4 regions of the Superficieibacter sp. HKU1 genome follow, and region 1 is predicted to be linked to each of the others. Evidence: predicted binding sites of a transcription regulator. Region 1 holds the regulator's gene; each other region holds the start of a gene.
The links. Region 1 encodes CRP, which controls carbon source genes, mostly activating them, when cyclic AMP is high. Its sites were predicted from a motif close to ATGTGANNNNNNTCACAT; they were not measured.
Positions count from the first base shown of each region.

Region 2: P0H77_RS21540 (PTS sugar transporter subunit IIC) is a predicted target of CRP. The motif match lies at 1,549-1,566, and genes of this name have one in related genera.
Region 3: drpB (cell division protein DrpB) is a predicted target of CRP. The motif match lies at 1,120-1,137, and genes of this name have one in related genera.
Region 4: P0H77_RS17540 (acetyl-CoA C-acetyltransferase) is a predicted target of CRP. The motif match lies at 992-1,009, and genes of this name have one in related genera.

Region 1 covers NZ_CP119754.1:475,301-477,507, reverse strand. The annotation lists gene P0H77_RS02230 (phosphoribulokinase) at 1-119, shown strand, start outside; gene P0H77_RS02225 (OsmC family protein) at 306-710, opposite strand; gene crp (cAMP-activated global transcriptional regulator CRP) at 1,018-1,650, shown strand; gene P0H77_RS02215 (YccS/YhfK family putative transporter) at 1,693-2,207, shown strand, end outside.
Region 2 covers NZ_CP119754.1:4,520,442-4,522,648, forward strand. The annotation lists gene P0H77_RS21535 (6-phospho-beta-glucosidase) at 1-75, opposite strand, end outside; gene P0H77_RS21540 (PTS sugar transporter subunit IIC) at 75-1,415, opposite strand; gene P0H77_RS21545 (PTS sugar transporter subunit IIB) at 1,746-2,051, shown strand; gene P0H77_RS21550 (PTS lactose/cellobiose transporter subunit IIA) at 2,056-2,207, shown strand, end outside.
Region 3 covers NZ_CP119754.1:2,793,119-2,795,325, forward strand. The annotation lists gene P0H77_RS13480 (phosphohydrolase) at 74-769, opposite strand; gene drpB (cell division protein DrpB) at 791-1,060, opposite strand; gene ompC (porin OmpC) at 1,678-2,207, shown strand, end outside.
Region 4 covers NZ_CP119754.1:3,703,658-3,705,864, forward strand. The annotation lists gene P0H77_RS17540 (acetyl-CoA C-acetyltransferase) at 1-920, opposite strand, end outside; gene P0H77_RS17545 (amino acid permease) at 1,129-2,207, shown strand, end outside.

The sequences.
Region 1 (2,207 bases):
GATCGTTTATTTCCCATATCAATACCCTGGTGGTGCCCGGCGGAAAAATGGGGCTGGCGATGGAGCTGATTATGCTGCCGCTGGTGCAGCGGCTGATGGAAGGCAAAAAAATAGAATAACGAGAGGGCGTGCCCTTTGCCCGGCGGCGCTGCGCTTGCACGGGCCTGTGAATTGCGATTAACGTATTGATATTGATGGTTTTCGTAGGCCGGGTAAGGCGAAGCCGCCACCCGGCATAACAACGATGCGGTTGCCTGCGATACACCGCAAACGCGGGCAACATGGTAACACGGTGGACGTTAACCCTACCCTGCGACTACCTCATACGAATGGGTAATATTCACCGCTTTACCCAGCATCAACGCCACAGAGCAATATTTCTCCGCAGAAAGATCGACCGCGCGGGCGACGGCGCTCTCTTTCAGATCCTGCCCCGTAACCATAAAGTGCAAATTGATATGGGTAAATAAACGAGGGGCCTCTTCACGGCGTTCAGACGTCAGTTTAACCTCACAGTTTGTCACCGCCTGACGCCCTTTTTGCAGGATCGACACCACGTCGATTGCGCTGCATCCTCCCGCGGCCATCAGCACCATTTCCATCGGGCTGGGCGCTTTATCACCGGAGTTACCGTCCATCAAAATCTGGTGCCCGGAAGCCGACTCACCCAGAAACGTTAACCCTTCAACCCATTTCACTCGCGCTTGCATAATATCCACTCCAGTGTCGCCATTTTCTTCACAGATTACGCGCACATAACAATTCTCGCAACGGAAGGCGACCTGCGTCATGCTGAAGCGAGACACCAGGAGACAGGCGGCAAAAGCTATGCTAAAACAGACGGGATGCTACAGTGATACATTGACTTTGCGCATACATAGATGCAAAGGACATCAGATTAACGACTGCGGAGCATACCGACAGTCAACTTCCCGTCAGCGGGAAGAAAACGATTGCAACCCCGGAGGCAACGTCGTTTAGCCGCCGGAGATAGCTTATAACAGAGGATAACCGCGCATGGTGCTTGGCAAACCGCAAACAGACCCGACTCTCGAATGGTTCTTGTCTCATTGCCACATACATAAGTACCCTTCAAAGAGCACGCTGATTCACCAGGGTGAAAAAGCGGAGACGCTGTATTACATCGTCAAAGGCTCCGTGGCAGTGCTGATTAAAGACGAGGAAGGGAAAGAGATGATCCTTTCTTATCTCAACCAGGGCGATTTTATCGGTGAACTGGGCCTATTCGAAGAGGGCCAGGAACGTAGCGCCTGGGTGCGTGCAAAAACCGCCTGTGAAGTCGCGGAAATCTCCTACAAAAAATTCCGTCAGCTGATCCAGGTGAATCCGGATATCCTGATGCGCCTTTCCGCACAGATGGCACGCCGTTTACAGGTGACGTCCGAAAAAGTGGGCAACCTTGCTTTCCTCGACGTCACCGGTCGTATTGCGCAGACGCTGCTTAACCTGGCGAAACAGCCGGACGCCATGACCCACCCGGATGGTATGCAGATCAAAATCACCCGTCAGGAGATCGGCCAGATCGTCGGTTGCTCTCGTGAAACGGTGGGCCGCATCCTCAAAATGCTGGAAGACCAGAGCCTGATCTCCGCGCACGGTAAAACTATCGTCGTCTACGGCACTCGCTAAGCTCGACCCCGGCGCATTCACTGCAATGCGCCGATAAATTCTATGTGGCGCAGGCTTATCTATCACCCGGAAGTGAACTACGCACTACGTCAAACGCTGGTGTTGTGTTTGCCCGTGGCTACAGGTCTGATTATCGGCCACCTCCAGTACGGTCTGCTATTTTCCCTGGTTCCCGCCTGCTGCAATATTGCCGGTCTTGATACACCGCATAAGCGTTTTTTTAAACGTCTGATTATTGGCGGTTCGCTGTTTGCTGGCAGTAGCCTTGCCGTTCAGCTTCTGCTGGCGCAGGGTGCGCCGCTGCCGCTGGTCCTGACCGCGCTGGCGCTGATACTCGGCGTTACGGCGGAGATCAGCCCTCTTCATGCACGCCTGCTTCCCGCTTCGTTAATTGCCGCTATCTTCACCCTGAGCCTGGCGGGTTCAGTGCCGGTGTGGGAGCCAATGCTCCTGTATGCGACCGGTACGGTCTGGTATGGCCTGTTTAACTGGTTCTGGTTCTGGCTGTGGCGCGAACAGCCGCTGCGCGAATCGCTAAGCCTGCTTTACCGACAGCT
Region 2 (2,207 bases), 830 kb from region 1:
AATAAAACCTTCTATAATTTCCGGAGTATAAGAGCTACCGCCACCAATAGTGACTATCTTGAGTTTCTTATCCATTATGCGGTCCTTGTAATATTCTGTTCGGGTAATTCATCTGTCATTTCTGTTTTCAGGTTAACTTCATCACGCAAATATTGCCGATCCAGCGTCATGACAAAGGGATAATAAATCGCCATCGCTACGATGAGATTTATCGCCTGGAATAAAATCCCTTTCCAGCCACAGATCAGAAAGCCACTAATGAAGATTGGCGTTGTCCAGGGAATTTCCAGCCCGGAGGTTAACGGCAGAAATCCACTTGCCATCGCACTATAGGTAATCACGCAAAGGACGACTGGCACGAGAATAAATGGAATAAGCAGTAGCGGATTAAGCGCAATAGGCACGCCGAAAATGATTGGTTCGTTAATATTAAAAATGGCAGCCGGCGTTGCTAATTTTGCAATTTCACGTATACGCTTACTTTTAGCGCGGAACAACATCACCAGCAGCATTGCCAGCGTAAAGCCGGTGCCGCCGCAAATCAGAAAAACGTCGCGGAACTGTTGCGTAATGATATTCACAGGCGCGACACCGGTTTTCATCGCCTGCAAATTTTCCAGGGTCAGTGAACGCCAGACCGGCCCCATGATTGCCGTGACAATAGAGTCGCCATGCAGACCAAAGAACCAAAAGAAGCTGATAAAAAATTCGGCGATCATCTGTGAAGGCAGCGTGTTGCCCAGCTTCATCATTGGCGCTTGCAGGACCGTAAAGATCATCTCTTGCACGGTGCCATACGTCGTGTATTCAAACAGCAGACGTATTAACCAGAAAAACAACACGATGAACAATGAAGGGATGAGTGAACTAAAGCTATTCGCTACCGCCGGCGGCACGCTATCTGGCATGGTAATCATCAGGCGGGGATGGCTACACAGACGATAAAGCCTGACTGCAACGAGCGTGACAATAATTGACAGGAACAACCCCTGAGCACCTAAAGCAAAAACCGGGATCACATCACCGATCGCCCCACCCTGTTCCTGCGGCAGTTTAAACGGGGTAATAATCATAAAGCAGACCAGCGAAATAAGCGCACAAGATATTTCATTGAGCTGCCAGCGTTTCGCCATACTGATACTGATGCTGACAACTACCAGCAGCGCCATAATTGAATAGGTGGCATCAAGAATATAATTCAGCTGACCAATAAATTTATCGCCAAACAAATCAACGATAAAATCATTATATCCAGGGAAAGGCAGGTTGGCGATCAATAAAAAGAAGGAGCCAATAATCAGGAAAGGCATAATCCTGATGAAACCATCCTTGATGGCAGAAAGATAATCGTTACTTTCAATTTTCATTGCCAGTGGCAATAAATTCCTTTCCATCACTTCAGTGAACGTGTTCATATCATTCTCACTGACCTTATGTTAGTTAAGTGGTATATACCACCATGAGGCGATAATATTTACACCGCCCTTTTGTGTCAATGGCTGATAAGTTGAACAGAGAGGATTAACCCTGTTTTGTGACTGGCGGCACATTTGAAGATGATCGGATCCTCAAGCTGATTAAGGTCGCCAACCGTCCTGAGACGTGCCGTTTCAATGACAAAATGTAACCGGTTTCAGTTTTTGCGCTTTTCTTTGTGATGCCTTACACACATTCAACGTAAAAGCGTTGTCTGACGCACCTTCAAAGGATAATCATTAAGGACCAAGGAACATTGAGGGCTAGTTATGAAGAACATCGTTTTATGCTGTGCTGCCGGTATGTCCACCAGCATGTTAGTTCAACGTATGAAGGATGCAGCTCAGAAGAAAGGGGTCGAGGTCTCGATCAAGGCTGTGCCTGTCGCTGAATTTAATGACAATATTGCGGATGCCGATATTGTTTTACTGGGACCACAGGTGAAATACGAGCAGGCAAAATTACAGGCACAGGCCGAGCCGCTGGGTAAAAAAGTCGCGGTTATCGATATGATGGATTACGGCATGATGAAAGGTGATGTCGTACTTGAGAAAGCCCTCAAGCTAATGGAGTAATGTTGTGGAAGATTTAGAAACGATCATTATGGAGCTGTTGGTAAACGCTGGTGCAGCACGCAGTCAGGCATTGACGGCGCTACAGCTGGCGCGTAAAGGCGACTTTACCGGCGCTGAGCAGGCCATGGAAGAATCCCGTGAATACGTCAAGCACGC
Region 3 (2,207 bases), 2.3 Mb from region 1:
AAGGTTTTCCTGCATAAAATTAACCGGGCAAGACAAATATTTCTCAGAGTATCATAAATTTGCTGCCAGCGTTTCAGCCCTTCGGCGTAAAACGCACGAGGATATCGTTATCCAGCGACTGATAGCAGCCCTGGAGTTCGGCGCTCAGTTTGGCCATGAACTGTACGAGGAAACGCACGTTCTCCTGGGCCAGCGCCCTCCCCTGTGGCGTCCGCATCGTGGATGGCAGACGCAGAAGCTTACGCTGGAAATGGTCGAGCGCGTACGCCCGGTCATCCAGCGGGCGACGATCGGCAAAGGGATCGTCGGCATCAAAAAGCGGGGTGTTGAGCGAGCCGGCAACGGCAAAGACTCTCGCCAGCCCAATGGCTCCTAGCGCTTCCAGTCGGTCCGCATCCTGAACAACGCGCGCTTCGTCCGTTTGCGGTTCGATTCCGGCGCTGTAGCTGTGTGCTTCTATCGCGTGCATTACCGCCTGGCAGCGTTCAGCAGGAAAATCGGCAAAATCCTCCGTCAGGATCCGCCGCGTCTCTTCAGCCGCCAGCGTTGAGGCGCGGTGCCGCTGTGGATCGTTTTTGGGCAGGCTAACGATGTCATGAAAATAGCAGGCGGTCAGGACCGTCAGTTCATCCACCGCCCCTCCCGATGCAAGCTGGCGGGCGGTGTTCCATACCCGGCGAAAATGCGCCAGGTCGTGCGCGGCATCATTGTTACGGTAATGTTGGTGGAACCAGTCTTCATAGCGTTGTTGCCAGTGGAGAATGTCCATGATCGGCACCGTCCTTACTCCTTAAAAATCTGCCTGCCGGGGTCGCGTATACCATGCCAGCGCGCCGAGCAGCAGCGCAACGGCGCTTAACACCAGAAAGCCCAACAAGGCGCCCAGCCATTTACCGGTCATGGTCCCCCAGTCCCCGTCCACCGTCGCGCCGGGGATACTTTGCACGTGGCTTACCACCCAAAAGTAGCGCACCATGGCCCAGGCAAAGTAGCCGCAAAAAGCATAAAAAAGCCACAATGCCAGTTTGCCACCAGGGCTACGGTTCATTTTTTCATCCATAAAATAGTCTCTGTTGATCGTGTTTGTACGCCCGGGCAGATAGCACCGTTTCACCACACAGGTGATTGACGTCACATTATAGTGCATATTCCGGGGTAGCCCGCGCGGATTAATTAAAATAATATATACAAATAAAATTTCTATTCACCTTTTAAATACATAAAGGCCAAAAAAATACTTTATCTTAAATAATAACTGTGCAATTATCTCTCCGTTATTAGCCTATTATCGTTACCACTGCACTTGTTATTATTGCCCTTCTTCTGTTTTCTATAAGCCTGACTTTGCGCCAGGCTTTTTTTTGCCACACAAAAAAGATGCAATTCATCAATACATACTACAAAGCAATCAGCCAGATTAATGCTATCCATGCAATGTATTGATTTCAATATACTATAATCCCAGTAAATACAACAATATCAATAATTTATATATTTAATTATTAAATCATAGTTCCCGTGAATTTAAAATAACATAGAAACATTTTGCAATACTACATATAACTTTATTACACCTTTCCCTTAAAATTTAATGAACTTAATAGAATAGTATCCGTGTTGTAGTCTGAATAAAGATTACATATATTCATAAAAATTATTCCTTGAAGGAAATATATAATGAACAGAAAAGTTCTGGCACTTCTTATGCCTGCCCTGTTAATGGCTGGCGCAGCAAATGCGGCTGAAGTTTATAATAAAGACGGCAACAAACTTGACCTGTACGGTAAAGTGGATGGCCTCCACTATTTTTCTGATGACGCGGGTAGTGATGGCGATCAGTCTTACGTTCGTTTGGGCTTCAAAGGCGAAACCCAGATTAGCGATCAACTAACCGGCTTCGGTCAGTGGGAATACAACGTTCAGGCAAATAGCACTGAAGGTGAAGGCTCCAATGCATGGACTCGTCTGGGCTTCGCCGGACTGGGTTTTGGCGATTATGGTACCTTTGACTACGGTCGTAACTACGGTGTGATTTATGACGTTGAAGCCTGGACCGATATGCTGCCGGAGTTTGGTGGTGATTCTTATACCCAGACCGACGTTTACATGTTAGGCCGTACCAACGGCGTGGCAACCTACCGCAATAATGACTTCTTTGGTCTGGTCGACGGCTGGAAATTTGCACTGCAATATCAGGGAAATAACGA
Region 4 (2,207 bases), 1.6 Mb from region 1:
GCCCAGCCGGCTCTTTCCAGGCAGCGGCGGGTAGCGTAAACCGGTGCAATCCCCATTAAGGCAGGATCCACCCCGACGCTGGCAAAGGCCCGGATACGCGCCAGCACCGGCAGATTAAGTTCCTGCGCTTTTGCTTCACTCATCATCATCACGGCCGCTGCGCCGTCATTAATGGAAGAGGCATTCCCCGCCGTCACCGAACCAGTACGATCGAAGGCCGGAATCAGCCGGGCCAGCCCTTCGGCGCTGGCATCGGTGCGCGGTTGTTCGTCGGTGTCCACCAGCACGCTCGTGCCGTCGGCGCGCACGGTGGCAACCGGCACGATCTCATCTTTAAAACGTCCGGAATCAATAGCCAGACGCGCTTTGTGCTGAGATCGTAGCGCCCAGTCATCCTGTAACTCGCGGCTGATACCATATTCGCGCGCCAGATTTTCTGCCGTCACACCCATGTGATAATCATTGAAGGCGTCCCACAGGCCATCGTGGACCAGACTGTCAATAAGCTGGCTGTTTCCAAGCTGTGCGCCGGTGCGGCTGTCGGTCAGGACATGCGGCGCGCGGCTCATGTTTTCCTGCCCCCCGGCTATGACGACATCCGCTTCCCCGCACTGGATTGCCTGGGTTGCCAGATGCAGCGCCTTCAGCCCGGACCCGCACACGTCGTTAATGGTTATAGCCGAAATGGTATTGGGTAGTCCGCCGTTCAGCGCTGACTGGCGGGCCGGGTTTTGCCCTGCCCCTGCCGTCAATACCTGGCCGAGGATCACTTCATCCACATTTTGCGCCGCAATGCCGCTGCGCGCGATCAGCGCCCGGATGACCGTGCTGCCAAGATCGACGGCCGAAAGGCGCGACAGCGTGCCCTGGAAACAACCAATGGGCGTGCGAACCGCCCCTACGATAACCACCTCTTTCATGTCGACCTCAGCGAATAACCCCCCGCCATAGTAGTGCATTGTTAATATCTCTTATTTTAATTGTTTTAAATAAGTGAGATTTATCACAATAGATTGTTAATTTAATTTGCACGCAGCCTCGGCCTTTCCTGACAAGATGCCACTTAGCCGCAGAATTATGGTAAGTTGCGCTTCTTTTTATCACTTGCATGCTATTAAAAACTAACTAATGTCGAAATTTTGGTCAAAAGAAGAGACTCTGTGGAGTTTCGCGCTGTATGGAACGGCTGTGGGTGCAGGGACGCTATTTCTCCCGATTCAACTGGGATCTGCCGGTGCCGTAGTGCTGTTTATTACCGCCATGGTGGCCTATCCATTAACTTACTGGCCGCATAAAGCGCTATGTCAGTTTATCCTCTCTGCGCCGACCCCGGCGGGTGAAGGCATCACCGGCGCGGTAACGCACTATTACGGCAAAAAAATCGGTAATGCGATCACCGCCCTCTATTTTGTCGCCTTTTTTGTAGTCGTCCTGATCTATGCCGTTGCCATTACTAACTCGCTGTGCGAGCAGGTCGCCAGACACCGGGAAGTAACGACCAGCGTGCGAATGCTGGTGAGCCTGGGCGTTGTGCTGGTGCTGAACGCTATCTTTTTGATGGGGCGTCGCACCACCATTCGGGTGATGGGACTTCTGGTTTTCCCGCTCATCGCGTACTTCCTGTTCCTGTCGGTCTATCTGACCGGTCGCTGGGAGCCCTCTCTACTCACCAGTCAAATCACCTTTGATAGCCATACGTTGCACCAGGTATGGCTCTCTATCCCCGTAATGGTTTTCGCTTTTAGTCATACGCCGATTATTTCCACGTTTGCTATCGACAGACAGGAAAAATATCGTGAGAACGCTATGGATAAATGCAAAAAAATTATGAAGGTGGCTTACCTGATAATCTGCCTGAGCGTACTGTTTTTTGTTTTTAGCTGCCTGCTGTCAATTCCGTCTTCTTATATTAATGCCGCCAGAGAGGAAGGCGTGACTATTTTATCAGCCCTCTCAGCGATGCCTGATTCGCCGGGCTGGCTGGCCATTTCCGGCATTGTGGTGGCGGTGATAGCGATGTCTAAATCCTTCCTTGGCACCTATTTTGGCGTTATCGAAGGCGCGACCGAAATCGTAAAATCTGCTCTGGACTATAAGGGGATTAAAAAAAGCCGGGCATTTCATCGGGCGATGTCGGTGATCCTCATTTCACTGACAATGTTCGTCGTGTGCTGTATTAACCCGAATGCGATTTCCATGATTTACGC